4 regions of the Oleiphilus sp. HI0079 genome follow, and region 2 is predicted to be linked to each of the others. Evidence: predicted binding sites of a transcription regulator. Region 2 holds the regulator's gene; each other region holds the start of a gene.

Region 1 (9,173 bases), on a different contig from region 2:
TTGGCTTTGCCACTTCTGACGAAGGATCTTCATGTGCTTACGCATTTCTATCGACATCGCAACGCAGGCAAGCGTATCTTCTTTTGGGCCTCTACTTGTTGGGTCGCCAAAGAAAATCATAATTGAGTCACCAACAAATTTGTCGATGGTTCCGCCATACTTGAGGGCGATTTGCGACATTTCGTTGAAGTAGGAGTTGAGGAGTTCTGTCAGGCTTTCTGGCTCCATTTCTTCTGCGAGTTCGGTAAAGCCTTTAATATCAGAAAAGAAAATGGTCAGCTTTTTACGCTGGGTCTCAAGTCGAACATCCCGCTCGCCGGTAAAGATCGACTGCCAGACTTGAGGTGATAGGTATTTGGCCAGCTTGTGTGACAGAGAGATGGATTGTTCTCGCTGGTGTTGTATTTGGGATTTTGCTTTGACGAGTGCTTTTGCTTGCTGGTGCGTGTAGTACGCCGTTACAGCGACGTACACACCTGCACCTATACCGGCGACAAGCGTCACAAGGGCTGGCTCATCGGGTTTGAACTCCAGACCAAAGACAAACGAGGAAACGATCAGAGATAAAAATGTCGTCAAGCTTCCAAGAGCCAGAAGACGGACTCCGCCCACAACAATAAAGCTGAAACAGAGCATGATGACAGAGAACAGAGTGGCACTGAGGCTAAATTTAATCAGTAGTAGCGTCACGCCCGTGATTGCGCCGTCCAATAGCAGTGTTACTTCACGAGCACGTGCGCTTTCTACGAGCTTAAAATGTCGAATGACAAAGTAGAGTAAGTGAGGCCAAAGCATGGCGAATGGCACAAACCAGATGAGTGCCTTATCGAAATGTCCGATTAAAATGCCAGTGATAAAGGTAATGGTCGACAATAAATACGCAAGTACTCGGCCATTATAGGCGGGCATTACTGATGGCGGAGCATCGTCTCTTGCGGTATTGGGAGTGTTGGGCATATTTTTGTTTACCGGTAGCGCGAGGTGTTTGCGCTGAAAATTCTTTGGTATCTCATGTGTTATCGGTTCAGACTGCGATATTTATTTTGTACTATAAGGTCTAGTCGCACCTTATGGTTCACGTTAAGGCACGTCCGATTTTTCGAGAGCTAGAGTAGCACCTCCATTTTTTATACACAATTTTTCTGAGGAACCCGAGCGCTATGAGCGAAATGTCATTATCTAGCGATGTTCTTGAGCTTTTGCATACGCGAGTCTCGTATCCGAGGCTTGAGTCTCCAGCGCCGGAGGGTGCGCTTTTAAAGCGGATTCTCATGACGGCGATGCGCGCTCCTGATCATAAGGTTCTTAGGCCAGCTCGTTATCTTTTAGTTGAAGGAGAACGTCGAGAGGAGCTTGGAGAGATTTTTGCCCACGCTGCTCAGCGAAGCGATCCGTCGGCTTCAGATGCGAAGTTAGAAAAATGTCGAGCAATGCCGTTGCGCGCGCCATTGGTTCTTGTAGCAATATCAAAAAACATTGAGCATCCAAAAGTGCCTGTTTTTGAGCAAGAGCAATCCGTCGCATCGGGATTAGCACACATATTGATTGCGCTTCAGGCCTGTGGTTTTGGTGGTATTTGGCGAACAGGTGATATGGCGGTTAATCCTCATGTTAAGCAGGCCTTGCGCATTGAGGAGCATGAGAGTCTGGTAGGGTTTCTCTACATAGGTACCCCTGTTGGTGATGCGAAGCGCATCCCGACACTTCAATTCGACGATCATTTTTATTACTGGTAGGCGTTCAGAGCGGCCGATTTTGATAGGTCATTCTTTGCCGTTCGCATCCCTCAGGTAAAATCCTAAGTCTCTGAATTTTATAATAAAAATAGTTGGCACTTCTCTTGCTTTTACTCTTCTATGTGAAACAGGAAGGGCTCAATGGCAATTTCATTCGATAATGCATTAGGTATACATCCGCAAGCGCTAGAGCTTCGGGTTCAGCGTGCTGAGTTGATGGCGAATAACCTCGCGAATGCTGATACACCTGGGTTTAAAGCACGAGACATCGATTTCAAAGCGGCTTTAGCGGAACAAAATGCGCAGCTTGGTGATCAGCTCAACATGGCGGCCACCAGCTCGGGACACATTTCGAATCATTCGGAAATGGGAAAAGCGGAAGTCCTTTACCGCACGCCTCTGCAACCTTCACTCGATGGGAATACGGTCGACACTCAGCAAGAGCTTGCCGAGTTCACTAAGAATGTTCTCGACTATCAAACAAGTTTCCAGTTTTTAAATGGAAAGTTTAAGTCACTTAGTAAAGCGATAAAGGGTGAGTAAGCATGTCTCTAAACTCTATTTTTGATATTGCCGGATCGGGCATGTCAGCCCAATCGGTCAGACTCAATACAACAGCAAGTAATATCGCGAATGCTGATAGTGCTGCAAGCAGTACCGGTGAGGTTTATCGCGCCAGAAAGCCCGTTTTTTCTGCCATCCAGCAAAATGCGATGGACGTGTTTATGCCCTCCATGCAAGACCAAGCAAGCCGTGGCGTGCAAGTGAAGGGGATTGTTGAAACGGATGCAGCTTTAGATATGCGCTATCAGCCTGATCACCCGCTGGCAGATGAAGAAGGTTTTGTGATGTATCCAAATGTGAATGTGGTTGAGGAAATGGCAGATATGCTTTCTGCTTCGCGAAGCTTTCAAACCAATGTCGATGTCATGGAAGCCGCAAAAACTATGATGCAACGAATTCTCACTCTGGGTCAGTAGGTAGGGCCAGATTATGACTGATATCAATACCAATAATGCAGTTGATCCGCTTTCGGGTTATCGACTGGAGGGCAGCCAGGAAGCCGCCAAAAAAGGCGATCTTGGTAAGAACGAGTTTCTTGAGTTAATGATTGCACAGCTTGAGAACCAGAACCCACTTGAACCGCAGGACAATGGCGCGTTTATCTCGCAGTTGGCCGAGTTTAGTGCGCTTGAAGAGATGCAGCAGATTAGCAGTACTGTGGATAGTTTCAGTGAGCAGTTTCAATCGTCTCAGGCCTTACAGGCTTCTGCCATGGTTGGGCGCAATGTTCTGGTGCCAGGCGCTGATTCACCGTTGCTGTCAGATGGAACCATCTCGGGGATGATTGATTTGCCTTCGGGTACGAGCAACTTGAGTGTTTCCATCCTCAACGGGTCTGGTGAATTGGTAAGACGAATAGATATGGGGCAGCAATTTGCCGGTTCCGTCCCGTTTAGTTGGGATGGCAAGAATGAGCAAGGCGATGTGATGCCCAATGACAGATACACAATAAAAGCAGAAAGCAAAACAAGTACTGGTTCTGAGCAGCTCGACACCTTATTTGCCTCACAGGTAATCAGTGTTTCGATCGCTCAAGGCGGTGGTGCGGTGACGCTTAATCTGGCTGGCCTAGGGAGCGTTCCGATAGAGAGCGTTCGAGAAATCAATTAGTTAATCAGTAGAGGTTCAACATGGCATTTAACGTAGCATTGAGCGGATTAAAAGTATCCGCAACTGATCTCGAGGTCACCGGCAACAATATTGCAAACGCAAGCACAGTTGGCTTTAAGCGATCGCGCGCAGAATTTGGTGATGCCTATTCAAACAGTTTTTTTGGCGGTGGCATTGCTGATGTCGGTGACGGCGTTCAGGTGCAGGCGATTCGTCAGATCCACAGTCAGGGTAATGTAGAGTTTACGGATAACGGCCTAGATATGGCGATTACCGGTAACGGCTATTTTATTCTGAGTGACAATGGTGAAGCGAAATATTCGCGCGCTGGGCAGTTTGGGGTGAACCGTGAGGGTTACCTTGTTAACAATACCGGCATGCGCGTGCAAGGTTTCCAGGCGGATGATGAAGGTAACGTTTCTGGCGTGCTTGGCGATCTAACCGTTGAGACGAATGATTTGGCTCCTCGACAAACAACCGACGTCGCTGCTTTGTTGAACTTAAGCTCCTCGGAGAGTGTGTTGGCCGATTCCGGAAGCACTTTAGAGTCCGATGGTACCGATGTCGGCGTTGCGCAAGCTGGGCCAACCAATGGTTACTCTGCGCAAAGCGTAACGGTGACCTACGATGATGGTAATCCTGCGACACCGACGACTACAGAGTCCGTGACAACGCAAGTGGATGAAAGTGCGCGCGCAATAGCGGACAGATTTAGTGCTCTGTCAGGGGTCAACGCGTCGGCGCGAACCTCGGTAAATATTACAGAGGCAAGTTGGAACAACGCGTCGCAAACCATGACTATTTCTGTCAATGGAGTGGTATTCCAGCCGACAGATCCAACCTTAACCGCGGGCGAGCAGTTAGCCGATATCGGCCAGCAAATTAACTCTTCGGCCTTGGTGGGCACGACCGCCGTATTGAATGGCAATGATCTAGAAATTATTCAAGACCAAGGTGAAGATTTGCGGTTTGCAATTGCTGGCACCGCGCCTGATGCCTTCGATGTACAGGGGAGTGCGGGTGCTGCGCAATCTTTAGCCGTTGGTGGTGGCACGACGGCAACTGTTGGTGGTGTGGTTGAGTTTATTCTTGATGATAACTACGCATTTAGCTCGGGTACGGGTGAAATTGTCGGCTCGACCGTTGGTCAGCCTTTTGTGAACAACGCCTTTGATCCAGTAGATGCCGGTACGTATAACCACGCGACCTCGACCAAGATTTACGACAGCCTTGGTAACTCACATGTGCTCGAGCTTTACTTTGTGAAGCAGCCTCAGCCATCGAATGTGGCTCAAGAGCAGAGCACATGGCAAATGCATGTATTGATTGATGACACAGATGTCGGCGATCCGTTGATTGGTACCGACCCATCGCGAGCAACATTCAATGTTGTCTTCAATGGCGACGGTACGCTCAATGAAACGCTTACAGACGACGTATTGATTTCTAACTGGATTCCTCTTGATGAAGAGGGAAATCCAAATGGTGCAACCTTGCCACTTAACGTTGTTGATGGTGGTGTGTTACCGATCGATTTTCCTCCTACTAGCTCTAACTTCGAGATTGATATTTCAGAGTTAACTCAGTTCGGTAGCCCTTTTGCAGTCAATGATTTATCGCAAAATGGCTACACGACGGGTCGGTTGGTTGGTCTGGATGTTGAGGGTGATGGTGTCATTCTTTCGCGTTTCTCCAATGGCGAGGCGCAAGTGCTTGGTCAGGTGGCTTTGGCGAATTTCCGAGATAAAGAAGGTTTGGCCCCTATCGGGGAGAGTGTTTGGATTGAAACATTTACCTCTGGTGATGCTGTTGTTGGTGCTCCGGGAACCGCTTCTCTGGGTGTGCTTACCGCGTCGGCCACAGAGTCATCGAACGTCGATTTGTCTCAAGAGTTGGTGGCATTGATTGTTGCTCAACGTAACTATCAGGCTAATTCAAAGACCATTGAAACATCCGACACAATTCAGCAGACCATTCTGAATATTTAATAGCGAATCCGGCAGGAGAAGGTAAGTGGATAAAGCGCTTTACATTGCAATGAGTGGTGCCAAACAGAATATGTATGCTCAGCGTGCGCACTCGAATAACTTGGCGAATTTAAATACGACCGGGTTTAAAGAGGATTTTGCGCAAGCGAGAGCAATGCCTGTTTATGGTGAGCATCACCCAACGAGAGCGTATGCCCTTACCGAGCGACCCGCGACACGTTTTGAGCAAGGCCCAATGCGTGAAACGGGTAATCCTTTAGATATTGCGCTCAGTGGCGAAGGGTGGATTGCAGTGCAATCTCCGGATGGTGAAGAGGCGTTCACGCGTGCAGGCGACTTGCAGATTGATGTAAATGGTCAGCTTCGAACTGGCGCAGGCTTACAGGTCTTGGGTGAAGGCGGCCCGATCGCTATTCCTCCCTCGGTCAGTGTAGAGGTTGGCGCTGATGGCGTTATATCTGTGTTGCCGTTAGGTGGAGATGGTGTGATTGCTCAGGTTGATCGTGTGCGATTGGTCAACCCGGACCCAGCGACGCTCGAGAAGCGGGGCGATGGTCTACTTTATGTCAAAGATGGCAATCCGTTGCCAGAGCTCGACGAAAATGTGCGTGTTGAATCCGGTTTTTTGGAAGGTTCAAATGTCAACGCCGTTTCTGCATTAACGGAAATTCTTTCCCTGTCTCGCCAGTACGAGCTTCAGGTCAAATTAATGGGTCAGGCTGATCAAAATAGCGAAGCCTCGGCACGGTTGTTGCAATTCTCCTAGTAAGGTCAATTAAGCGTCGTAGAGCGGCATAAAGTTGCAGCTCTCGAAGCATCAAATTGGACCGGTTATCGGTTCCCAATTTGAACTTTACAGGAGAGAAGTATGCATCCAGCTCTATATGTCAGTCAGACAGGCTTAAGTGCACAAGACACCAAGCTATCTACCATTTCCAACAATCTGGCAAATGTCGGCACCGTAGGTTTTAAGCGAGACGATGCGGTATTTCAGGATCTCCTCTATCAAATTAAGCGCGACCCAGGCGGGTTGACTTCGCAAGACTCGCAGTTGCCTTCAGGGCTTCAGCTGGGCACAGGTGTTCGTGTTGTTGGCACGGTGAAGGAATTCAGCCAAGGTTCGATGCAAGTCACCGAGCGTCCTCTCGATATGGCTATTTCAGGTCGAGGGATGTTTCAGATTGCGTTGCCAGATGGCACCACCGGATATACGCGAGATGGTCGTTTTCAAATCAATTCGGACGGTGAAGTTGTTACCGCAAATGGTCACCTTCTCGAACCTGCTATTACCATTCCAGAGGGAATCAATGAGCTGACGATCGGTGAGGACGGTGTTGTGACCGGAACCATTGTTGGCGATACAGCACTTCAAAACCTTGGGCAGATTGATCTCGTAGACTTCATTAATCCTCAGGGCCTTAAGGCGATTGGTAATAACTTGTTCCGCGAAACCGAGGCAAGTGGTGACCCAATCGCAGGAACGCCCGGCCTAGACGGCATTGGCTCGATTAGTCAGGGCATGCTTGAAACATCCAATGTCGATGTTGTGACCGAGTTGGTCAACATGATTACAACGCAGCGAGCCTACGAGATGAACTCAAAGGTGGTTTCGACTGCGGATCAAATGCTGCAATTTATTTCGCAGAACGTTTAACAGGTTTGGGTGAGCGTAGAACGATGCGTCGTATTTATCTTGAGCTTACATCGCGCTATTTTCATATAGCTTCGCGGCTCGTTATTGCCTCTTTGCTTGTTGCTATGAGCGGTTGCGCAGCGCTCACGCGTGAACAACCCGTGCCCGATGATCCGCGTTATGCCCCGATTCCAGCACAAAGCCTGATGATGGGTGAGCCAATCACAGGCAGTATCTATCAGTCTAATCGTCAGTTCAGTGTGTATGGTGATCAGGTTGCCATTAACGTCGGCGACATCCTTACGGTGAATCTTCAAGAGTCGACGCGCGCCACCAAACAAGCGGAAACGACGTACGACAAGGATGATGAGGTGGATTTCAATGAGGCCAATATTCTGGGTAATACCATCAACTATAAAGGCATGAGCTTGCTCACGGATCCCTCTTTTGAACGATCTTTCGAGGGCACTGCGGAGTCTGGGCAAAGCAATAGCCTCGCGGGCAGTATCTCCGTGACGGTTGCTGAAGTTTATCCCAACGGCTTGCTTCGCGTGCAGGGCGAGAAGTGGTTGAGCCTGAATCAAGGGGATGAGTTTATTCGTCTTACAGGCTTGATTCGTCCTGAGGACATCGGGGTCGACAACACGATTTCATCTTCCAAGATCGCGAACGCGCGGATCGCTTATGGCGGAACGGGTGAGTTTGATCAGGTGAATCGTCAAGGTTGGTTGACGCGCTTCTTCAACAGCGAGTGGTGGCCTTTGTAGCCGGGAGTACCTTATGTTGAGACGATTTTCTTTCTTAATCAGTGCCATTGCACTCGTGGTGTTAAGTGTTTGGTTGATCTCTCCAGCGCATGCAGATCGTTTAAAAGATATTGCTGGCATTGAAGGGGTTCGAAGTAACCAGCTCATCGGATATGGCTTGGTCGTTGGTTTGGATGGGACCGGTGATAAAACGCCCTTTACGAGCCAGACCTTTCGGAATCTGATGAATCAGTTCGGCATCACGATCCCTCCAGGCGTCGACCCGAAATCTAAGAACATTGCCGCTGTCGCTGTGCATGCGGATTTGCCTGCCTTCGCGAAACCTGGCCAAAAAATTGATATCACCGTTTCAAGTCTTGGTGATTCTAAAAGTCTGCGCGGTGGCTCCCTATTGATGACGCCTCTTAAGGGTGCGGATGGACGAATCTATGCGATCTCACAGGGTAGCCTTGTTGTTGGCGGCTTTGGTGCAGAAGGCAGTGACGGATCATCGATTACCGTCAATGTGCCGAGTGTTGGCCGTATTCCGAACGGCGCCACCGTAGAGCGTTCAATTCCAAGTCCTTTTAGTCAGGGCGACAGCATTACTTTTAATTTGCATAATCCTGATTTCACAACAGCGATGAATGTCTCTCAGCAAATCAACGACATGCTTGGTCCTGGTACGGCTTACGCTCAGGATGGTGCTTCTATAATTGTGCGTGCTCCTCGCGACTCTGCGCAACGCGTCTCTTACTTATCGATGCTTGAGAATTTGAATGTCCAACCGGGCGAGGCGCCTGCACGCGTCATCATTAATTCCCGAACGGGTACGATCGTTGTTGGTCAGAATGTTCGTGTTCTGCCTGCGGCAGTTACGCATGGTAGTTTGACCGTGACCATAAACGAAGAGCCAGAGGTTAGTCAGCCAAACGCCTTTGCTGACGGTGAAACGGTTGTCGTGCCTCGCTCTGAAGTGAGTATTGAGCAAGAGAATGGGCGCATGTTTGAGTTTGGCCCAGCGACAACGCTGAGTGAGATCGTGCAGGCAGTGAATCGGGTTGGTGCTGCTCCGGGCGATATTATGGCCGTGCTAGAGGCTCTTAAGCAGGCTGGAGCATTGAAAGCGGATCTAGTGGTGATCTAAATGATTCAGACACCAGATGTTTCAAACTATAACGACCTGAACGCTCTGCAGAATTTAAAATCTGCAAGGCACAAGGACAGTCGTGAAGGCATCAAGGCCGTCGCCGAACAGTTTGAGTCGATGTTTATATCCATGATGCTGAAATCGATGCGAGACGCGAACAAGACGTTCTCCGAGGGGAATATCCTCTCAAGTAACGACACCGAGTTTTATCAGGAAATGTTTGATTCGCAGATCTCTGTTTCTTTG
Region 2 (6,783 bases):
GAGCTTCATAGCATCTCCACGTTCAATGTAATATTTTTTCCTTAGGAAGTCATGAGTGAATAGAGTGCGGTGTCATTATCGGCTTCCCGAAGCTGGTTGCAAAACTCTGTATCGTTAAAGCGCTCTGCAATTTGGCTAAGCAACTCTAGGTGTTCGCTGCTGGCTTCTTTAGGTACGATTAAGACAAACAGTAAGTCGACAGGAAGGTTGTCGATTGCGTCGAAGGCAACCTGTTCTTTTAGAACAAACAGGGCACCAATAACCTGTGTACATTCACCCATACGGCTGTGAGGTATTGCGATACCTTGGCCTATTCCCGTGCTGCCAAGACGCTCTCGTGCGACGAGATTCTCAAACAGGCTGTGTTCGGGTAGGTCGGGTATCTTCGTCGCGATTGTCTCTGCTACATGCTCAAGCACTTTTTTCTTGCTTGAGCCAGGGAAGCCCGTTTGGGTCAGCCCTGGCAGCAGGATAGAGTCAATCGTTATCGAACTCTCGTTCATACTTTATCCAATATTTCTGGGTTTCTAGGCTGCACCGTGAGAGCGCGACACCTGTTTCTCTTTGAGTTTGAGTATTTGTCTATCGAGTTTATCAATAAGCTTGTCGATAGAGGCGTACATGTCTTCGTCCTCAGCTGTTGCGTGAACATCTGTTCCATAAACATGTAAGGTGGCTTCGGCGATCTGTCTCAGCTTTTCTACAGATAGGGTGACTTGCACATTCGTGATACCGTCCACGTGACGCTCGAGTTTCTCTAGCTTTTCGGTTACGTAGTTCTTCATTGACTCAGTGAGTTCAACGTGGTGACCGGCGATATTTACTTGCATAGTTATCTCCTCGTAGATTTTGTTAGCGTAGACGCTAACGGTCTGCTTCTAAATCACAAAACGCTTAATTCGCTTTTTACATCAAGCGTTTCCTTTCATTAGAAGGTGGAATAGACATCGCTTCTCGATATTTCGCTATCGTACGTCTAGCAACGTTAATTCCTTGATCTTTCAGTACTTCTGCAATCTTACTGTCGCTTAGCGGCTTCTTTGGATTTTCAGCGGCAATCAGCTTTTTAATGATGGCTCGGATGGCAGTCGAAGAACACTCGCCGCCAGAGGCAGTGCCAACATGGCTTGAGAAAAAGTACTTTAACTCAAAAATGCCGCGTGGCGTATGCATGTACTTCTGTGTTGTTACGCGCGAAATCGTAGATTCGTGCATGTCGACCGCTTGCGCAATATCGTGAAGAATTAATGGTTTCATTGCTTCTTCACCATAGTCTAGAAAACCCTGTTGGTGCGCAACAATCTTGCTTGCGACTTTGAGTAAGGTTTCATTCCGGCTTTGCAGGCTTTTGATGAACCACTTTGCTTCCTGCAATTGGTCTTTCATGAAGTTGTTGTCGGCGCTGTTGTCTGCACGTTTGATGAAGCCAGCATAGCCGCTATTCACTCGAATTTTAGGAGCGATCTCCGGGTTGAGCTCTACTTTCCAGCGGCCCTTTTCTTTTTTAACAATGACGTCTGGAACGACGTATTCTGGTTCGTTCTGGATAATCGCTTCACCGGGACGCGGGTTGAGAGATTGAATGAGCTTTAATACGTCGATCAGGTCGTCTTCTTTCAGGCGACTGCGTCGAATCAGTTGTGCGTAGTCGCGACTACCAAGTAAATTTATATAGTGACTAACGACTAGCTTTGCCTGGGGAAGCCACTTTGTTTCTGGATCTAGTTGGCGCAGCTGAAGTAGCAAGCATTCTTGGAGATCTTTCGCAGCCACGCCGGCTGGATCGAAGTGTTGCACCCGCTTTAATACTGCAGCAACTTCATCGAGTTCAACGGGATCTTCGTCTTCTTCGTTGAAGAGGCCTTGATGTATATCTTCAATATCGCTTCTTAGGTAGCCATCAACATCGATCGAGTCAATGATGCTTTCTGCTATAAAGCGGTCTCTATCTGAGAAAGGTGTTAAGTTGAGCTGCCAAAGGAGGTGATCGTTGAGTGTTTCGGTTGGCGAATTACGACTCTCAAAGTCGCTTTCCATCTCATCTGAACCAGAGCCAGATCCTGAGCTTGCTGGCCCCGAAGACTGATAAACATCTTCCCAGGCAGTATCAACAGGTAAGTCATTTGGAATCGAGTCACTAAATTCTTCACGCTCGCTGTCGTGTAGCTCTTTCGCTTCGACTTGTTGATTGCCCTCGGGTTCGCTTGACTGTTGATTGACGTTGCTCGACTGTTCATCGCTTGATGAATTGCTAGAGTCACCGCCATCTTCCATCAGTTCGAGCATTGGATTGGATTCAAGCGCTTCTTGTATTTCAGCTTGAAGATCCAATGTCGATAATTGCAGCAGTTTTATGGCTTGCTGCAATTGTGGGGTCATCGTGAGATGTTGCCCCATTTTGAGTTGTAGGGATGCCTTCATTACCATTTGTCGGTCATCCTAGCTTCTTGTAATGCTGGTCATTGTGGACTGTCGTCTCTTTATGCTGCCCAAAGGAGCTAGCTCGTTTTTCTATTTTAAGAACTTCCGAGGAGAAATTGAACGAGTTTTTCACTCTCATATATAAACCTTTTTTCACTGGAAATTGCACAATGAATTTGGTTCTAAATTGTAAACTCGTCGCCGAGGTAAACTTCTCGGACTTTTTCGTTTTTGAGAACGTCCTCGGGAGAGCCTGATGCGATAATGTGTCCATTCCCTACAATATAGGCTTGCTCGCAGATGTCTAGCGTCTCGCGCACATTGTGGTCAGTAATCAATACGCCAATATTTCGATCTCTCACCTGGCGAACAATATGTTTGATGTCGCTGACTGAAATCGGATCAACGCCTGCGAATGGTTCATCCAATAAAATAAAGTCTGGTTCCATTGCAAGGGCTCTGGCTATCTCAACTCGTCGGCGCTCGCCGCCTGATAAAGCCATGCCGTGGCTTTCTCGAATATGTTGAATGTGGAATTCTTCGAGTAGTTGATTGGCTTTGTCTTCACGCTGTTTGTTGTTTAAATCTTTTCGCGTTTGCAGAATTCCTAGGATGTTTTCATACACAGTCAGTTTGCGAAAAATTGAGGCCTCTTGGGGGAGGTAGCCAATGCCCGCTTTTGCGCGGCCATGCATAGGAAGGCTGCTTATGTCTTTATCGTCAATTAATATGTTGCCCTTGTCTTGAGGGACTAAGCCGACAATCATATAGAAACAGGTTGTTTTGCCTGCGCCATTCGGACCGAGAAGACCAACAATTTGCCCAGATTGAATCTCAAGTGAAACATCGATAACTACTTGGCGTTTTTTGTAGCTTTTGGCGAGGTTCTTTGCCTGAAGGGTTTTCATGCGCTAGAGCTTGTCCTCATTTGTACTTGTTTCCGCTTCGTTTGAAGGGTTCTGTATGTCTTCCGTTGGCGTAGTCGGTTGGTTAGGGAAGTACTGAATTTTAACGCGTGTTCCCGTGCTTTCGTCGCCTTTGGCTCTAATTGCTTTTCGCATAATGTCATATTCAATTCGATCACCCGAAAACGAGTTCGTCGTTTGTGCAAGCTTCGCATCGCCACTAAATATAAGAACGGCTTCTTCGGCTTTGTAAGTGATTTGCTCAGCCTGCCCGGTGGTTGCGTCGTCACTGCCCGGGTCTTGTTGGTTGAATGTCGCAGGAGAGCCGATGGCGACTATTTGCGTGACGCTGCGGTCTTTTGCGAAGACAGTAATGTTGTCAGCGGTAAGCTTTGTACTGCCTTGTTTTATAAGTACGTTGCCGCGGTATGTTGAAAGACCTTGCGAATCGTCAATTGTTGCGCTGTCGGATTCGATCTCAATGGGTTGGTTTCTATCAACGTCTATGGCATGACTCTGCGCGGGAAAAAGGGCAAGGCATGCTAGAAAACCGATCAGCGCATTCAAGCTATTTCTGGGCATTGTAAGTGCCTCGAACGCGCTGCGGTAGCTCAATTTTTCTATCATTTAGTGATGCCTTAAGGCCTGACGAGGTCAGCGTATTATGATTTTGGGTTATCTTAACCTTGCCGGGAGTCGATATAAAGTCATTCACCGTGTCGATGCGAAGATCCTCTGTTTCGAATGTAATGAGATCGTTAGTTTCTCCAACGCGAGACATCAGTACCTCGTTTTGCAAGGTTAGCATTCCGGTGTCTGTTCGATATTGTCCATCTTTTGCGTCTAAGCGAAATTGTTCGCCTGTTTCATTAACATAGTCGATCAGTGGGCGTTCAGTTTCAATAAGGTTTTCGCTTTCGTAATAGTATGATCGCTGCGTTTTGATGAGCAGTTGCAGCTCGCCTTCCTCATTAAACTCTTTTAGTTCGGTGCCTTCGGCAAAGGCGCTTGGTTTTCGTGTAGTGTCTTCCTGAATCAATGACGTCTTTTGTTCCAGTTGATTCGCGTAGTAGATGCTGACCCCAAAGACGGCCACTATGAGAGGTATAACAAAACGAGATCTGGGCTTAAGCCGTGCCATGACAGTGCCTACTTCTCTAAGAAGTGTTGATGGATGCCATCTAGCAGATCTTTGGCGTCGAGAATTAAATCGCAAACTTCCCGAACTGCGCCTTCACCACCTTTTGTATTCGTGCAGTAGTCGGCGTGCTGGCGAACGAATGGGTGGCCGTTTGGTACGGAAAAACCTAGCCCGCTAGCTTGCATTGCAGATAGATCTGGCAGGTCATCGCCCATATAGGCGCATTGCTCCCACTCTAATGAAAGTGCTTGGCGAACGCTATCAAGAGCGACGCGCTTGTCTTCTCTGCCTTGGATCAAGTGTTCGACGCCTAGGTCTCGGGCGCGACGCGCAACCAGGGGTGAGTTGCGGCCTGTGATTATGGCGACATTGATACCATTCTGTTGCAGGAGTTTTATGCCGTGCCCATCTAGAGTGCAAAAAGCTTTCAGCTCATCTCCCTGTGCTGAAAAGATGATGCGACCATCGCTGAGCACTCCGTCTACATCTAGTCCAAGAAGTGCTATGTTTTTTGCCTTTGAACGCGTTTGTTCATCGAGCTGCTTGCTCATACAACACCTGCTTTTAGTAAATCATGCATATGAATTACACCGACTAGGGTTCTGTCAGGCTCGGTAACCAGCAGACCTGTGATTTTATATTCTTCCATTACATGCAGGGCTTCGGCTGCCAGCGCATCTTTGTTAATGGTTTTGCAATTTTTGGTCATAATGCTGCCGATGTCGGTTTGATGTAGGTCTACCTGTTCGTCAAAGGCGCGGCGTAAGTCTCCATCAGTGAACAAACCTTCTACTTTGTTGTCGTTATCGACAATGGCAGTCAGCCCAAACCCCTTACGTGAAATCTCAAATAAGCCTTCTGATAAGGAGGATGAGGGCGGTACGCTTGGCACTCTATCGCCGATATGCATGATTTGCTCGACGGTTAGGAGGAGCTTTCTTCCTAGGCTCCCACCAGGGTGCGAAAAGGCAAAGTCTTCTTCAGAAAATCCGCGTGCTTCAAGTAGTGCAACTGCAAGCGCATCGCCTAATGCTAAAGTCACTGTTGTGCTTGAGGTTGGGGCGAGACCAAGAGGGCAGGCTTCGGTTTCAATGCTGATGTCTAATGATACATCGCTTGCCTTGGCGAGTGTGGAGCTCTGCTTGCCGGTCATGCTAATTAGGGGGGCGCCCATGCGTTTGATCAAAGGCAAGATCGTTACAACTTCTTCAGTTTGGCCGGAGTTCGATATAGCGAGAACGACATCTTGCTGAGTAATCATTCCTAGGTCGCCATGACTTGCTTCGCCAGGATGGACAAAGAACGCTGGGGTGCCAGTACTGGCGAGTGTGGCGGCAATTTTATTAGCGATGTGACCAGACTTTCCCATGCCAGTCACGACAACGCGTCCCTTGCAGGAGAGCATGATTTCGCAAGCTTTCTCAAAATTGCTGTCTATTCGATCGAGCAGGGCATTTACTGCATTTCGCTCAATCTCAATGGTGCGCTTGCCTGATTCAATGTAATTCATGCTAGTGCTGTAACCGAGTCCTTGTAAAGAATAACTAGATAGACAATATAGCTGCATAAAAGCGTGATGCCGGCTATTTTACCAATTTGGTCGCGCTTACTCACATGATTTACTAGGCAAAGAATCGCAAGCCCAAATGTGAGTACAAGCATAAAGCCGTAATCCCGGAATAACGAGACCTGGTCAATGATTGGCGGCGATATAAAGGCGGGTATAGCCATGACGGCAAGTAGATTGAATAAGTTTGACCCTATTATATTTCCTAGCGCCAGATCATGGTGGCCTTTTAGTGCGCTTGCAATCGAGGCTGCCAGCTCTGGGAGGCTTGTGCCAATTGCGACAATTGTTAGCCCGATGATGAGATCGCTAACGCCGAGCTCGGTGGCGATGCCGCTCGCGCCCCAGACAAGCATTCTTGAGCTCAAGACCAAAGCAACAATGCTTCCAATAAGGTAAAGGTAAGCTTTTGCTTGAGGGATGTCGCTGGCTTCATCTATCTCTTCTGGAAGCTCTTCGGAAGATGAAGAAAGCTTGGCGAGCGCGATCAGGGATATGATGAGTAAGCCGGACAAAATCAAGCCGTCGTAAAAAACGATCGTGCCGTCGATTATAACGAGCGTCGCAAGGCTGGTAGCAATTAATAGAATAGGCAGTTCGACTCGAAGTATGCCAAGCTTAATCGGAATCGCTGAAACGAGCGTAGTTAGTCCAAGAACTAATGCAATGTTCGCAATGTTGGAGCCAATGGCGTTGCCGACTGCCAAGTTGCTTGAGTCTTGTAGCGCAGCCATCGCAGAAACAATCAG
Region 3 (4,882 bases), on a different contig from region 2:
CTCGAGCATAGGGGGCATAAACCGTTTTGACATTATAACCGCTGCCTTCGAGCGCTTTACGGATGATATCCAGCTTTAAGCCACTATCGGTTTCACGGATAACCCAAGGAGGTATAGACAAACTAATGCCCAGACGCAGCTCTTTGTTGCCTTCGTCTGCATGACCCTGCCCTGCACACAACAGAATCGACAGAAACAGTACCATCAACCCAAAAACCTGCAAAACCCACTCTCTCTCTAAATGCCTTAACACTTCGCTGCTCGTACCTGCCTCGAACTACAGCTTCTCAAGCTGCTGTTCAATCTCTGCGACCTTGTTTGCGACCACTTTTTCAAGATGACGCAAATCCGACAGAATTGTTTCTTTCGCATTACGTTCGACAAAATCTTTCTGAGTGATGGTATCTAGCTCGTCCATCACCTTGACAAGCATAGGCGATACTTCGCTGACTTGCCTGTAATCATCACTAGAGAAGTCTTTTTGGGGCTTGATGGAACGGTGAAATTTGAATTTTTCACTTTTTTGGAAGAGATCACCTTTCTCCCGCCGGTGATAAATCTTCAAAACATCGAAATCGCGTTCAGAACGAACAGTGTAGTGGTCAATGTTGCCCAGGCTCTTAACACCGAGAGATTGCAAAGCGCTCAAAGTCTTACTCCTTTGATAAAAGGTTTGCTATTCGCCCAGACAACCTAGCGACAAAGGTCTTTGTCACTTACTAACGCTTGGTGCATTCAGGTACCTTTATGCCACATTTGTGATCGATGCTCAATCCAGCTCTACTAAGCTACCCGCCAAAGCAGAAATGATGAAGCAATATTGCCTTTTGCACAAAACAAACGCTAAATACTGCCAAAAAATACGCTTAGAAGAACCTTCATGACATTATCTCTACAATTTCATCCTCATCGAGGAGGCCTGTTTAACGAGTTACACACTCGCCCATTTCCAGTCATAGCGAGTCCCGCCCACGTCTCATCATTGACGGTTCTTCACGCAAAGGACGATAGCGAGAGCCAGCTAACCCGTGCTCAGGAGTATGAACATATCCGTGACTTGTGCGCGCGCTTTAGCGCTCCTCAGCCCAATTCGGATGCGACATGCTACTACCAAGATTTTGGAAGCTTTGAGTTTCGCTGGGAAAGCCATACCGAGTTTTCTACCTACACCTTCATTCATCATGTTGAAAGCGCCCCATTTGAGAGGACAGGCATCTCTCCATTACCAGAGGAGTGGTTGGCTGGACTACCCGGGAAAGTCATCAGTGGCTTGCACATCGACATCGAAGCACCTCCGGAAAAAATCGATATCGAGTCATTAAGAGGGCATTTTGAGGGCCATCGATTAATCAGCAGTTTCGTGCATGAAAAGCGAGCGCAAATCTGGACTTCTTATCGTATTCACAGCGACAACATGGGCCGCTTTCTGATTTTTAATCATGATCTAAACCCATGCCAAACAGGCCGCCTGGTTCGACGGATTCTTGAGTTAGAAACTTATCGCATGATGGCCTTGCTGGCCTTTCCGATTGCGAAAGAAATTGCACCCAAAATTCGTGGAATGAACCTTGAACTTGCAGGGATCATCACACAGATTGATGCCATTGAAGACCTAGAAGATGAGCGGCGGATGATGAGTCTACTCACCGAACTTTCCGCAAACATAGAAAAAGTGATTTCCGACACGCACTACCGGTTTTCCGCAACAGAGGCATACTACCGCATAGCGAAGAGCCGCATTGCAGAGCTAGAGGAAACAGAAGTATGCGGGCTGCAGACGCTTGATGAATTTCTAACTCGGCGGCTCAAACCAGCCTATTTTACGTGCGATACCGTCAGCAAAGACTTAGATGAACTATCAAGCAGGATTGATCGCGCAAGCGAACTTCTTCGCACGCGCATGAACTTGACGATTGAATCTCAAAACCAGCGTCTACTGCAATCCATGAACCATCGCGGAAAACTGCAACTTCGAATGCAGCAAGCCGTTGAAGGTTTATCCGTCGCAGCCATTTCCTACTATCTGGTTGGCCTTGTGAAGTACGCAGCTGAATCCGCTAAGGCAGTAGGCGTAATAGATTCAAGTTATTTAATCGTGGGATTCGCCGTGCCAATTTGCATTGCAACGGCGGTTCTGGGCTTACGACGAATCAAAAAAAGCATACTCAGAGAAAGCAAAACCTAGACTGTCGAAAAAGTTTACACATCCAACCATTCAAACAAACAAATGAGCAACACTTTACTTATAGATCAGTAGCTTAACTAACTAGGTACACTAATTGCTTATCTAAGCTCTGTTGTAAACGTAGTATTAATAGGGATATGAAAATGAAATTAGCAAGTTTAGTGGCGGCAGCAGCCTTAACGGTCAGTTCAATCGCCAATGCAACCTTGATCACCAATGGCGGCTTTGAAGATTCAACAATCACGAATGGTTGGACCTACTACTCAGATATTGGTGGCTGGGAAGGCGACAACATTGAAGTATGGGCTTCAGGCTTCAATGGCGTAACCTCTTATGAAGGCTCAAAGCATGGAGAATTGAACGCGCACCCTTACGATGGAACTGCCTTCTCGATTTACCAAAGCTTTGCAACGAGTACAGGTGCAGCATACGACGTATCACTAGCATACCGTGCTCGCTCAAGTAACAGCGAATCATTCCGATTAGAATTGTTTACCGGTGACCTAACGAGCCGCACACATCTTCTCGACGTAGTGCTCGACAGCCGCCTCAATGTTTGGAACACCTACCTCAACGATTTTGTTGGCACAGGTAGCGAAACGTATCTGATGCTCACGTCGATCGTTCCAAGCGCTGGCACCGTCGGCAACTTTATCGATGCCGTTAGTGTTTCAGAAGTCCCAGAGCCTGCAACACTAGCACTCATGGGTCTTGGCCTTGCAGGTTTAGCTGGCGCACGCCGTCGATCTAAGTAACGCCAAACCGAACAGCTTTAAAAGGCGCAGAGAGCATTCTCTAGCGCCTTTTTCTTTGCCTGAAATACCGCATACCAGCACTTCAAATAGTGAGCACTGAACCTTAAACCTCGAACCTCGAACCTCGAACCTCGAACCTTAAAGCTTGAACTTTGAACCTTGAAAGTCATCTCTCAAACGCAACTCTTTCAAAACATACTTTGAAGATCAGACTCCGAACATTCGTGCAGCTTCATCTGACAAGCTAGACCATTTAACGCGATCAATCACCTCCACTCAAACGAGCGCACTGCGTGCAATACAACCCAAGATTCCGCGCCATTGAGCGCGTATCCGCCAACCTTCACAACATAAGAGCGACCCCAACGTTCTAACAAACGCAATACTCGCCTTCCCCTTACGCTTACAGAAACGCACGTCGGGGTGCAGGGATAACACCCGGAACGTGGCGACGCTGCGCATTCAGAACAAAATGCACCCAGAACGTCTTAGGCACAAAAAAGCCCGCTATCAAGCGGGCTTTTTATCTCAGATCTGAGCCTGGCGTTATCTAACGCCGCAACCATCTGGGTGCGACGCTAAAAAACAAATCAAGCAGTATGTGTTACTGTTGTCGACGACGCGCCAGAACAAGACCGACAAGGCCTAGCCCGAACAACGCAAGTGTTGCCGGCTCAGGAACAGCAACTGCATTTAAACCGATAATATGGTCATCATGATTGTCATCGGGACCAGCACCAGAATCGTCCCAATAAAGGACGGCATCGTAGAAAACGCCACCAAACGTGTAATCAAGCATTACCGCAAAAGACTGAGCAGAACCGAAATCCTTGTTCTCACCATTCGCTAAACCCGCCGAAATGTTATTCGCATAGAAACGAAAATCCAACAAGCCAGCCGAAACATTCGAAACACTCAAGCTGTTACCAACTGCGTTGGACTTGTTGTTCAAGTTATAGCTATCGTTTTGAAAAAAGAAATCGTTGTTGTAGCCCGCTTCATGCCCCAGATACGTAAAGGTCAGATCAACCGCAGTCGTCGCGAAGACGTTTCCGCCAATGTTGTAATCATCACCTGAGACAAAATTATTATTCGTTGGCGCCGTATAAATCTCACCGCCTTGCACCTCAATCAGACCCGCCTGCGCGCCTGCTGCCAAAGAAACCAGTGCGATCATCGCTAATATCTTTTTCATTTTTTACGATTCCTACTACTTAACTACAAGAATACTTGATCATCCTGACCAAACGAGTACCGAGGTATCAGCAAGAAGCAAACCATCAATAAAAAAACCTTTTAACTCATTAACTTATAGAAAGGCGCGAGCGGTAGATATCTCCAAAGTGTAAATATATCTGACACTCAAAAATCCATCGATAATACCAAGACATTTCGCGAAAGCCGAGCAGTAAACATGACTGCACTTATTGGAATGCCTTGATCTTTATTCTCAACGTTCCGTCTCTTACTTCAACAGACTGCAAGCTCGACTTGGCAAGCCTCTGTTGCGCATTCTCATCATTCAGAACAAACACAGGACTAGCTCGCAAAGCGCCAGAGATTAACCCCTGCGCATAGGGCTTTATCAACGCCGTGCCTTGCTCTGTTAAACCATCAATAACCAAAGTGTTGATGATTGCATCGCGAATATAAAATGCGCCTTCCGTTTTTTCATACACGACCGTACCGCTGACACCAATCGTACCGCTACTTCTCAAACCGTTCGGCGCCAAGGTCTCGATTTGCGCACTGACTCCTACTTTATTCTCGTCTTCATAAAGTCGAACATTCGGGTGCGCAATGGAAATAATCCCGAACAAGGTCTTTCGCTGAAACGGCATCATCTCCTCAACCCGATTTTGCAGCTCTCGTTCAGTGACTTCCTTCACGAAAGTAAAGGCACAAATGGAGGTCGAAAACAGCAGCAACGCCACGCCCAAAA
Region 4 (9,173 bases), on a different contig from region 2:
GCGAAGAAGCTAATGGTGTTTGCTGGTGAGTCGAATATGAAGCGGGTTTGGGCCGAGGCTGGCGGAAAATCACCAAACGTTGTTTTTGCTGATGCACCCGACTTGGATGCTGCTGCAGAAGCTGCCGCAGGAGCGATATGCTACAACCAGGGTGAAGTATGCACCGCAGGCTCCCGTCTATTGGTTGAAGATTCCATTGCCGATGAGTTTATGGAAAAAGTTCGTGCTCATATGGCGAGTTGGAAACCGGGTAATCCTCTTGATCCGGAAACGACGGTTGGTGCGATAGTTGACGATGCACAGTTAGAACGAATTTGTTCGTACATTGAGCTGGGTAAAGAGCAGGGCGCTACATTAACAGTGGGTGGTAATAAGCCTGTGGAAATGACGAATGGCTGTTTTGTTGAGCCAACCGTGTTCGAAGGGGTGTCGAATGATATGTCCATTGCGGCAGAGGAAATTTTCGGCCCGGTATTGTCCGTGATTCGATTTACTAATGAAGACGACGCATTGACGATAGCAAACGACTCTATTTATGGTCTTGCGGCCGCTGTTTGGACCAGCAACCTAAGTCGTGCGCATCGGTTTGCGCGAGGTTTGAAAGCCGGTTCTGTATGGGTCAATCAGTATGATGGTGGTGATATGACTGCACCATTTGGCGGATTCAAACAGAGTGGTAATGGCCGAGACAAATCTCTTCATGCGCTCGACAAGTACAGTGAGCTCAAAGCAACTTGGATTAAGCTTTAATTGTTTTTAGTTGCTTGATGAGCAAAAGTTGATGAGTTCAAAGCCTGGCAATGCCAGGCTTGCTTAGTAGCGCTTTGCTATTGTTTTTCTTTTCGTTCCTTCTTACTGCGATATCACCTGGGCTTACTTCTAAGTGTTTAAGTCTCGGAAGGGATAGGTACGCTTAGGTGTCTGAAATTTTTACGACTTTGCTAATCTATCTCAGCATACAGTCTACTTAGGTGTTTGTTTTATATAGCTTACACGTCCTCGGCCTATTTTATGCTTCTCAACAAGAGCTGGCGCTCCCTCAGTGAAACTAGGATGGCCCAAGCCAGCGGAACGTGGTTTGTCTCTCGTTGAAATAGTAAGGATCGAGAGCAAGCCTTCTGGCAACTCCTCCGGTCAAATGGGCTAGAGCGCGAAGTTTAAGACGATTGTAAAATGAAAAAGGCGCTTTTAACGGCGGGTCTGATTTCACTTGCTGGTGCTACACAAGCTGGCACAATCGATTTCGAAGATTTTGGTACAACATACATGACGGGCGGTGGCTCAGGTGTTTGTGCTGGCCAGGGTAACAACGAATGTACAATTGTGGGCAACGAATTTGTTGGTGATGGCATCACGTTGAGCTTTGATGATGTCGCTCCTGTGCATGATAATGCGATCAAGATTGTTCGTGTTGGTTCCCCGACCGACGCGTTTGTCCCAAATGACGCACCAATTCCAGCGGGTGCTTTTGGCGACTTCTTTATGACGACGGAGTTTAACGACAATATTCACTTTTCATTGTCGTTCAATAGCAGCTCTAACGTCTCTTTCGACATTGCGGATATCGACGGCAGCGGCATTAATAACACAGAACTTTTCCAGCTGACTGCATATTTGTCTGGTGGCGGCACGGACATGGTGAGTGTTGATGGGCTGGGTAACATTATAGGTAATAGCGGCCTAACTGACGGTATCGCTGGTGATGCGCTTGTAACAAACTTTATGTTTGCTGGCGTTGATCGTATTGAAGTGCTTGGTACCACGATTGGTGGAACACGCAACATTGGTTTTGGTCTCGACAACATTGAGTTTCAATCGGTTCCAGAGCCAGGCACTCTCGCGTTGTTAGCGGGGGGATTATTTGGATTGGGTGCAGCACGTCGCCGCTCTATCAAAGCATAGTCAGAGCTGAGCCTTCCTATTTAGTTCGCAAATGGGCGAGTGTGATTGCACTTGCCCATTTTTCGCTTCTTCAGAAGTCAGTGATTTCTGATCCCTCAGCAAAAGCCTCATTTCGTTAGTAGAAAAAGTCTGTTGGCTAGAACAGGTCTTTGAATCGGTGATACAGCATTCCCGCTGCAAGCATTGGTGAGCGGAACCTTGGGCCTCCGGGAAAGCGCATGTGACTTACCTTTTCAAAAACTTCAATTCGATTGCTTTCGTTATTGATCGTTTCGGCAATTAATCGACCTGACATATGTGTTGCATTTACGCCATGTCCTGAATAGGCCTGCGCATAATATATGTTGTCTTGAAGCCGACCTACTTGAGGTAAACGATTGGCGCCAATTCCAATCATTCCACCCCATTGAAAGTCGATTTTTTTATGCGCAAGGTATGGAAACACTTTATCCAGGTTAGGCTTCAGCGCGTCTATGATTGATTTAGGATCTCTACCTGAGTACGTGCACAAACCGCCAAATAAAAGCCGGTTATCTGCAGACAAACGGTAATAGTCAAGATCCACTCTTTGGTCGCATACGGCCATGTCTTGCGGTAGCGCCCGTTGTGCTTCATCTTCTGTGAGCGGTTCGGTTGCGATGACATAGCTGCCAGCCGGTAGCACTTTCGCACTCAGTGTTTTATCCAAGTCTCCGACATAGGCATTTCCGCAGATGACTAGTTGGTCGCAACGGATCTCTGCTTTCTCTGTTTTGACAATGCATTGCGTGCCTTTCTGGATATCTATAACGCGAGAGTTCTCAAAGATTTTTGCACCTAGATTTTCTGCAATCCGAGCTTCGGCAACATTGAGTTTAAGTGGATGAAGGTGGCCGCTACCCATATCAATAAGGCCACCAATGTACTGGTCTGAGCCGACGACCTGATGCATTTCGTCTTTGCTAATGAGACGAGTTTTGTGCGGGTAGTTAATCGAGTCGAGCCACTCTTTGTCTTCAATAAAATCTTTGAGGTGTCGAGGTTTAGTGGCAAGGTCGCAATAGCCCCATTTAAGATCGCAATCGATTGCGTATTTCTCAACTCGCTGCTTCACAATATCGACTGCTTCAAAGCCCATGTCATCAATCGCTTTGATGCCCTCGGTGCCGATTTGATTCTTGAATTGATCTAGGCCGTGACCAATGCCGCGGATTAACTGCCCGCCATTGCGTCCTGAGGCGCCCCATCCAATGCGATACGCTTCGACCAAAATGACATTGATACCGCGCTCTCTCAATTCCAAAGCAGTGCTTGCGCCACTGAAACCGCCCCCGATAATACAAACCTGAGTAGAAAGCGCCCCCTTTGCTTGTGGGAAGCCCTCTTTGTCAGTCAGACTTGCTTCATAATAAGAGGGTGGATAGGTACGGGAGTGTGTGGAAGGGTTGAGCATGACTAATACCTTAAATACAGAATCAACTGTTTGATATATTAAGCGAGCGTGTGGGATAATGCACGACCATAAACCATAATTAAGCACGGAAGTAGCTATGGATGTAGGTCAGAGATTGCGCGAAGTGCGCAAAAAAACAGGCATATCTCAAAGAGAGCTTGCGAAAAGAGCCGGGGTTACAAACTCCACCATTTCCATGATTGAAAAGAACAGTGTTAGCCCAAGTGTAAGTTCACTTAAAAAAGTGCTGTCTGGCCTCCCTATGTCTCTGATGGAGTTTTTCGACTCGGAAGATTCTGCAAAAGTAGAGACGCCTGTTGTTTATCCTGCAGGCGAATTATTGGACTCATCAGTGAATGAGATCGAATGGAAATTAGTGGGTAAATCTTTTCCGAACAGACAGATGTCTTTCCTGGTTGAGCGTCTCCCTCCGGGCTCGGATACTGGTGGTGATATGTATGTACACGAAGGCGAAGAAGCCGGTTATGTTCTGGAGGGTCAGTTTGAGCTGACCGTCGACGGAGAGGTTTTTATCATTGGGCCGGGTGAGGGGTATTATTTTGACTCGAGAAGGGAGCATCGTTTTCGCAACCCCTTCGACGAAGACTGCCGCATTGTTTCCTGCACGACGCCGGCAGATTTCTAATTTTTCTGTCCGTCTTGAATGAAACTGTTTAGCAGGAAACTTGGCCCAGAAGAATCACTAAACCATGTGGTGATACTCCATGGTTTGTTTGCTGCATCGGACAATCTTCTGACGCTTGGGAAAGGACTGTCCGAGCAGTTCCGGGTTCACCTTTTGGATTTGCGCAATCACGGGCAATCTCCTCACTCGTCTCTGCTTGACTACGACGTCATGGCTAAAGATGTTATTGATTATTTGGACGACCAAAACATCAAACAGGCTGCGTTGATTGGCCATTCTATGGGCGGTAAAACGGCGATGCAGGTTGCATTGATGTATCCAGAGCGAGTCGAGGCGCTAATTGTTGCCGATATTGCGCCCGTGCAGTATTCACCAGGCCACGAACAGATACTCAGGGGCTTGGCGGAGCTAGCCGAGAGTCCGGTTGGTTCAAGGCAGGCTGCAGATGAAGCGTTGTCAAAATGGATCGAGGACTGGGGTGTTAGGCAGTTTCTTATTAAGAGTTTACGTCGAGCTGATGATGGAGACTCAGGATTGGTATGGCGATTTAACTTTGAAGCCATCAAAGCCAATTATACGAATATTCTAGCGGCACCGCATGGTGGTCGTTATGAAAAAAATGTGTTGTTCATTTCTGGCGCTCGCTCTGATTACATCCTTCCAGAGCATAAAGCGAAAACTCAAAAGCTCTTTCCAAAAGCACAACTGAAAATCATCCCCGAAACCTCCCATTGGTTGCACGCTGAAAAACCTGAAGTCTTTAACGCAATGTGTGTTCGCTTTCTCCAGCAGTCATTTATTTCACAATAGTTCCCACTAAATTTCTGCTGCACGTTAATAATGCGCTAGGCTGAAATTATGCGATATTCTGACGCACTGCATGCAGTTGTAAAACAATGTGAAATAGCACAAACTGCTTGTGTCGCTAATGATAACGCGAAGTCCAGATTCGTTTGGAATGATAAAAAAAAAGCGAGACGTGGTGGCATCAAATTTGTATGAAGAGCAAGCATCAGTGCATGCGTCAGCTTTTCGTTGTTGCTTTTAGGTGCGCTGCGACATCCTTTTACGGATACACAACAAAAACTTAGGAGAACACGAATGTTGAAATTCTCTTCAATAATGGCTGCTGGTTTAGCAGTGGGGTTATCTTTCGGTGCTACAGCAGGTACATTGGAAGACGTTAAAAAGCGCGGTACGTTGTCTTGTGGCGTGAGTACCGGCCTTGCAGGCTTTTCTCAAAAAGATGAGAAAGGTGAGTGGAGCGGTCTTGATGTAGACGTATGTAAGGCCGTTGCTGCAGCTGTCCTAGGCGATGCAAGCAAAGTTCAATATAAGCCTTTGACTGCAAAAGAACGTTTCACTGCGCTTCAGTCTGGTGAAATTGATCTCCTTTCTCGTAACACAACTTGGACACATACTCGTGATACTTCGCTTGGTTTAAACTTCGCGGGTGTTAACTACTATGATGGCCAAGGCTTCATGGTTTCCAAAAAGCTGGGTGTTAAAAGTGCTTTAGAGCTTGATGGCGCTGCAGCATGTATTCAAGCTGGTACAACGACAGAGTTGAACCTTGCTGACTACTTCCGTGCGAACGGTATGAAATATACCGCGGTTACCTTTGATACATCTGATCAAACTCGTGCAGGTTTCGAAAGCGGCCGTTGTGACGTTCTAACTTCTGACCAATCTCAACTTTATGCAATTCGTATTGGTTTGAAAGATCCGGATTCTGCAATGGTACTTCCTGAAGTAATTTCAAAAGAGCCATTAGGCCCAGTTGTTCGTCAAGGTGACGACGAGTGGTTCAACATTGCTAAATGGTCTTTGGTGGCAATGATTGAAGCAGAGTTTTTGGGTGTAGATTCATCCAACGCTGCTGACTTAAAAGAGAACGGTAAGCCTTCACAAAAGCGTCTTCTGGGTACAGAAGGTGATGCGGGTGAAAAGCTTGGCCTAAGCGCTGACTGGGCATACAACATTGTTTCTCAAGTTGGCAACTACGGCGAATCTTTCGAGCGTAATGTTGGTATGGGTTCTCCATTGAAGATTGCTCGTGGTATCAACGAGCAGTGGAACAAGGGCGGTTTCCTATACTCTCCACCAATTCGTTAATTCGAATTGCTTAGCATAAGGGGCTTTTGTAGCCCCTTTTGCCGTTTCAAAAATTCTTCAACAATGATTTAGGGTAGAAACATGTCCGAAGAACAAATAGCTAGAGCGAGCTCTTCCTCAGGCTCAATGCTCAATAACCCTCAGGTTAGATCCGTTATCTATCAGGCGCTTTTGCTTTTAGGTCTCGGCTACTTCTTCTACTCGATTGTCTCGAATGCGCTTACAAATATGGAAGCGCGAGGTATCAAAAGCGGTTTTGACTTCCTAACGACCGCTGCGGGTTTTGATATCTTAATGACCCTAGTGCCGTATTCGGCAACCTCAAGCTATGCCATGACGTTCGTGGTTGGTTTGCTCAATACGATCTTAGTCTCAATCATAGGTATATTCCTTGCCACTATGATCGGTTTTGTTGTCGGCGTCGCGTATTTTTCTCAAAACTGGTTGATTAAACGTCTGTCAGTAATTTACGTAGAAACTTTCCGTAATATTCCTCTTTTGTTGCAAGTTTTCTTTTGGTATTTCGCCGTCCTCGCCTCTTTACCAAGCGCGCGTGAGAGTATGAGCTTGGGTGAGATGATTTTCCTTAACGTTCGCGGTCTGTACTTGCCTGACTTGATAGGTGGGCCTGGCAGTTCTGTCGTTTATGGATCGATCGCGGTCGCCATTGCTGCAATCATTGTCCTCAAAAAGTGGGCGAAAAAACGTCAAGACGAGACGGGAGAGCAGTTCCCGGTCTTTTTAACCAGTTTGGGCATATTGTTCGGACTGCCACTTGTCACCTTATTTATTATGGGCGTCCCTTTTACTTGGGAGTTTCCCGAGCTCAAAGGTTTTAACTTTCGCGGTGGTATCACTGTTATTCCTGAGTTGATGGCGCTTGTTATTGCATTAGCTGTTTATACCGGTGCATTTATTGCTGAGGCCGTTCGGGCCGGTGTGCAATCGGTACCTCATGGCCAAACAGAGGCCGCTCGGAGTCTTGGGTTGCGAGAGAGCAGAATCATGTCTTTGATCATCGTACCGCAGGCGATGCGCGTCATTGTTCCTTTGCTCAATTCCGAATATCAAAGCTTGGTTAAAAACTCGACCTTGGCAACGGCAATTGGCTACCCAGATTTATTCACCGTATTTGTTGGTACCTCGTTAAACCAGACAGGCCAGGCAATCGAAATTGTCTTCATGACCATGGCAGTGTACTTCGTTATTAACATGACGATTTCTTTCATAATGAACCGATTCAACGAAAGTGTTGCACTGGTAGAACGGAAATAAGGAGCGAGTGATGAGAGAGTTTAAACCACAACCCGCCCAACCCGCACCGGTCGCTGCACGAGGTGTCATCGGTTGGATTAGAGAGAATCTTTTCCCGGATATTCATAATTCGATCGCAACATTGGTCATCATTGGTTTATTGGCTTCGGTTATTCCTGGCATGATTAGCTGGTTATTTATTGAGGCTAACTGGGTTGGTACCACGCAAGCAGATTGTACGAATGACCAAGGGGCGTGTTGGGTCTTTGTTTCGGCTTGGATGCAACAATTTATGTATGGCTCATACCCAACTGAGGAGCTTTGGCGAATCAACATGGGCATAATTGCATTGGGTTTGGTCATTGCCGCGCCTTACCTACTGCCAACGCGTTTGCGTAATACGGTAGGGGTGCCATTGTTTCTCGTATTCCCTTTTATTGGAGCCGCATTTTTGGATGGGCGGTTGTTTGGGCTTGAGTTCGTAAGTACCGATTATTGGGGTGGTTTCTCGCTGAACATATTTCTTGCGGCGGCGAGTATCATTATTGCATTCCCTTTAAGCTTTTTATGGGCGTTGGGTCGTCGCTCCGATATGCCTTTTATTCGCAGCGTATGCGTTATTTTGATCGAGTTTTTTCGGGGTGTTCCTGTGCTGGCGCTCTTCTTTATGGGCTCGGTTATGTTGCCGCTTTTTTTCCCAGAGGGCACGAATGTCGACAAATTGTTGCGAGTTTGGATCGTACTTATTCTGTTTATGTCAGGATATATGGCAGAAGTATTCCGAGGCGGGTTTCAGGCGATTCCTGAAGGGCAATACGAAGCCGCAGATTCTCTTGGCTTGAGTTATTGGCAAAAGACATTACTCATTATTTTTCCTCAAGTGATCAAAGTGTCCATGCCCAACATCCTTGCGACCTTTATCATGCTCTTCAAGAACACAACATTCTTGTTGATCATCGGTATCTTTGAGATTTTGAGCACAACTCAAACGGCCTTGACCAATTCAAATTGGTTGGGTGGTCATGCACCGGAAGGTTATATATTTGTAGCGCTTGTTTTTTGGTGTTGCTGCTTTGGCATGTCGATGATCAGTGCCAATATTGAGAAAAAACTAGATACAAGTCACCGGAACTAAGCAACGGAGTTATTCATGACGACTGAAAATACACAGCATAAAGTTGAGACCGCTTCTTCCGGCGAATCGGTTATAGAAATTAAGGATCTCAACAAATGGTACGGCAACTTCCATGTACTCAAGAACATTAATCTTGATGTGAAGAAAGGCGAGCGTATTGTTATTTGTGGACCTTCTGGCTCTGGTAAGTCAACGATGATTCGTTGTATCAACAGGCTAGAGGAGTTTCAAAAAGGTTCTCTTGTTGTTAACGGCATCGAAATGATTGAAGACGTTAAGAACATTGAGAATATACGTCGAGAAGTTGGGATGGTATTCCAGCACTTTAATCTGTTTCCACACTTGACGATTTTAGAGAATCTTACCCTTGGTCCAATCTGGGTGCAAAAGAAACCGAAAGAAGAAGCAGAAGAGACCGCAATGAAGTATCTTCATCGGGTGAAGATTCCTGACCAAGCAAATAAATTCCCCGGTCAACTTTCTGGTGGTCAGCAGCAGCGTGTAGCGATCGCACGCTCATTGTGTATGAACCCCCAAATCATGCTGTTTGACGAGCCTACTTCAGCTCTTGATCCTGAGATGATTAAGGAAGTACTTGATGTTATGGTTGAGCTTGCTGAAGAGGGAATGACCATGCTCTGTGTGACGCATGAGATGGGATTTGCCAAGAAAGTGGCTGATAGAGTGAT

Evidence for each region. The regulator sigma-54, encoded in region 2, starts transcription at its own class of promoters, with help from an activator protein. The targets are predictions, from matches to a motif close to TGGCACNNNNNTTGCTNT.
Region 1: flgB (flagellar basal body rod protein FlgB) is a predicted target of sigma-54. The motif match lies at 1,830-1,847, and genes of this name have one in related genera.
Region 3: A3750_RS11350 (PEP-CTERM sorting domain-containing protein) is a predicted target of sigma-54. The motif match lies at 2,269-2,286, and genes of this name have one in related genera.
Region 4: A3750_RS22695 (amino acid ABC transporter substrate-binding protein) is a predicted target of sigma-54. The motif match lies at 4,850-4,867, and genes of this name have one in related genera.

The regions. Positions count from the first base shown of each region.
Region 1 is NZ_LWFT01000828.1:39-9,211, forward strand. Features, by position in the region: partial or broken gene A3750_RS15400 (adenylate/guanylate cyclase domain-containing protein) at 1-957, opposite strand, end outside; gene A3750_RS15405 (nitroreductase) at 1,161-1,736, shown strand; gene flgB (flagellar basal body rod protein FlgB) at 1,878-2,279, shown strand; gene flgC (flagellar basal body rod protein FlgC) at 2,282-2,716, shown strand; gene A3750_RS15420 (flagellar hook assembly protein FlgD) at 2,730-3,410, shown strand; gene A3750_RS15425 (flagellar hook protein FlgE) at 3,431-5,398, shown strand; gene flgF (flagellar basal-body rod protein FlgF) at 5,424-6,164, shown strand; gene flgG (flagellar basal-body rod protein FlgG) at 6,267-7,052, shown strand; gene flgH (flagellar basal body L-ring protein FlgH) at 7,076-7,798, shown strand; gene A3750_RS15445 (flagellar basal body P-ring protein FlgI) at 7,812-8,924, shown strand; gene flgJ (flagellar assembly peptidoglycan hydrolase FlgJ) at 8,925-9,173, shown strand, end outside.
Region 2 is NZ_LWFT01001228.1:693-7,475, reverse strand. Features, by position in the region: partial or broken gene A3750_RS21755 (RNase adapter RapZ) at 1-9, opposite strand, end outside; gene ptsN (PTS IIA-like nitrogen regulatory protein PtsN) at 42-503, opposite strand; gene hpf (ribosome hibernation-promoting factor, HPF/YfiA family) at 528-830, opposite strand; gene A3750_RS21740 (RNA polymerase factor sigma-54) at 907-2,421, opposite strand; gene lptB (LPS export ABC transporter ATP-binding protein) at 2,604-3,329, opposite strand; gene lptA (lipopolysaccharide transport periplasmic protein LptA) at 3,333-3,908, opposite strand; gene lptC (LPS export ABC transporter periplasmic protein LptC) at 3,895-4,467, opposite strand; gene A3750_RS21720 (HAD family hydrolase) at 4,476-5,018, opposite strand; gene A3750_RS21715 (KpsF/GutQ family sugar-phosphate isomerase) at 5,015-5,977, opposite strand; gene A3750_RS21710 (calcium/sodium antiporter) at 5,974-6,783, opposite strand, start outside.
Region 3 is NZ_LWFT01000627.1:317-5,198, reverse strand. Features, by position in the region: partial or broken gene A3750_RS11365 (hypothetical protein) at 1-253, opposite strand, end outside; gene A3750_RS11360 (DUF3461 family protein) at 278-649, opposite strand; gene A3750_RS11355 (DUF3422 family protein) at 881-2,185, shown strand; gene A3750_RS11350 (PEP-CTERM sorting domain-containing protein) at 2,329-2,940, shown strand; gene A3750_RS26840 (PEP-CTERM sorting domain-containing protein) at 3,545-4,135, opposite strand; gene A3750_RS11340 (DUF1439 domain-containing protein) at 4,365-4,882, opposite strand, start outside.
Region 4 is NZ_LWFT01001305.1:1,440-10,612, reverse strand. Features, by position in the region: gene A3750_RS22720 (aldehyde dehydrogenase) at 1-750, shown strand, start outside; gene A3750_RS22715 (PEP-CTERM sorting domain-containing protein) at 1,174-1,902, shown strand; gene A3750_RS22710 (FAD-binding oxidoreductase) at 2,039-3,334, opposite strand; gene A3750_RS22705 (cupin domain-containing protein) at 3,432-3,980, shown strand; gene A3750_RS22700 (alpha/beta fold hydrolase) at 3,999-4,790, shown strand; gene A3750_RS22695 (amino acid ABC transporter substrate-binding protein) at 5,082-6,095, shown strand; gene A3750_RS22690 (amino acid ABC transporter permease) at 6,177-7,370, shown strand; gene A3750_RS22685 (amino acid ABC transporter permease) at 7,381-8,484, shown strand; gene A3750_RS22680 (amino acid ABC transporter ATP-binding protein) at 8,500-9,173, shown strand, end outside.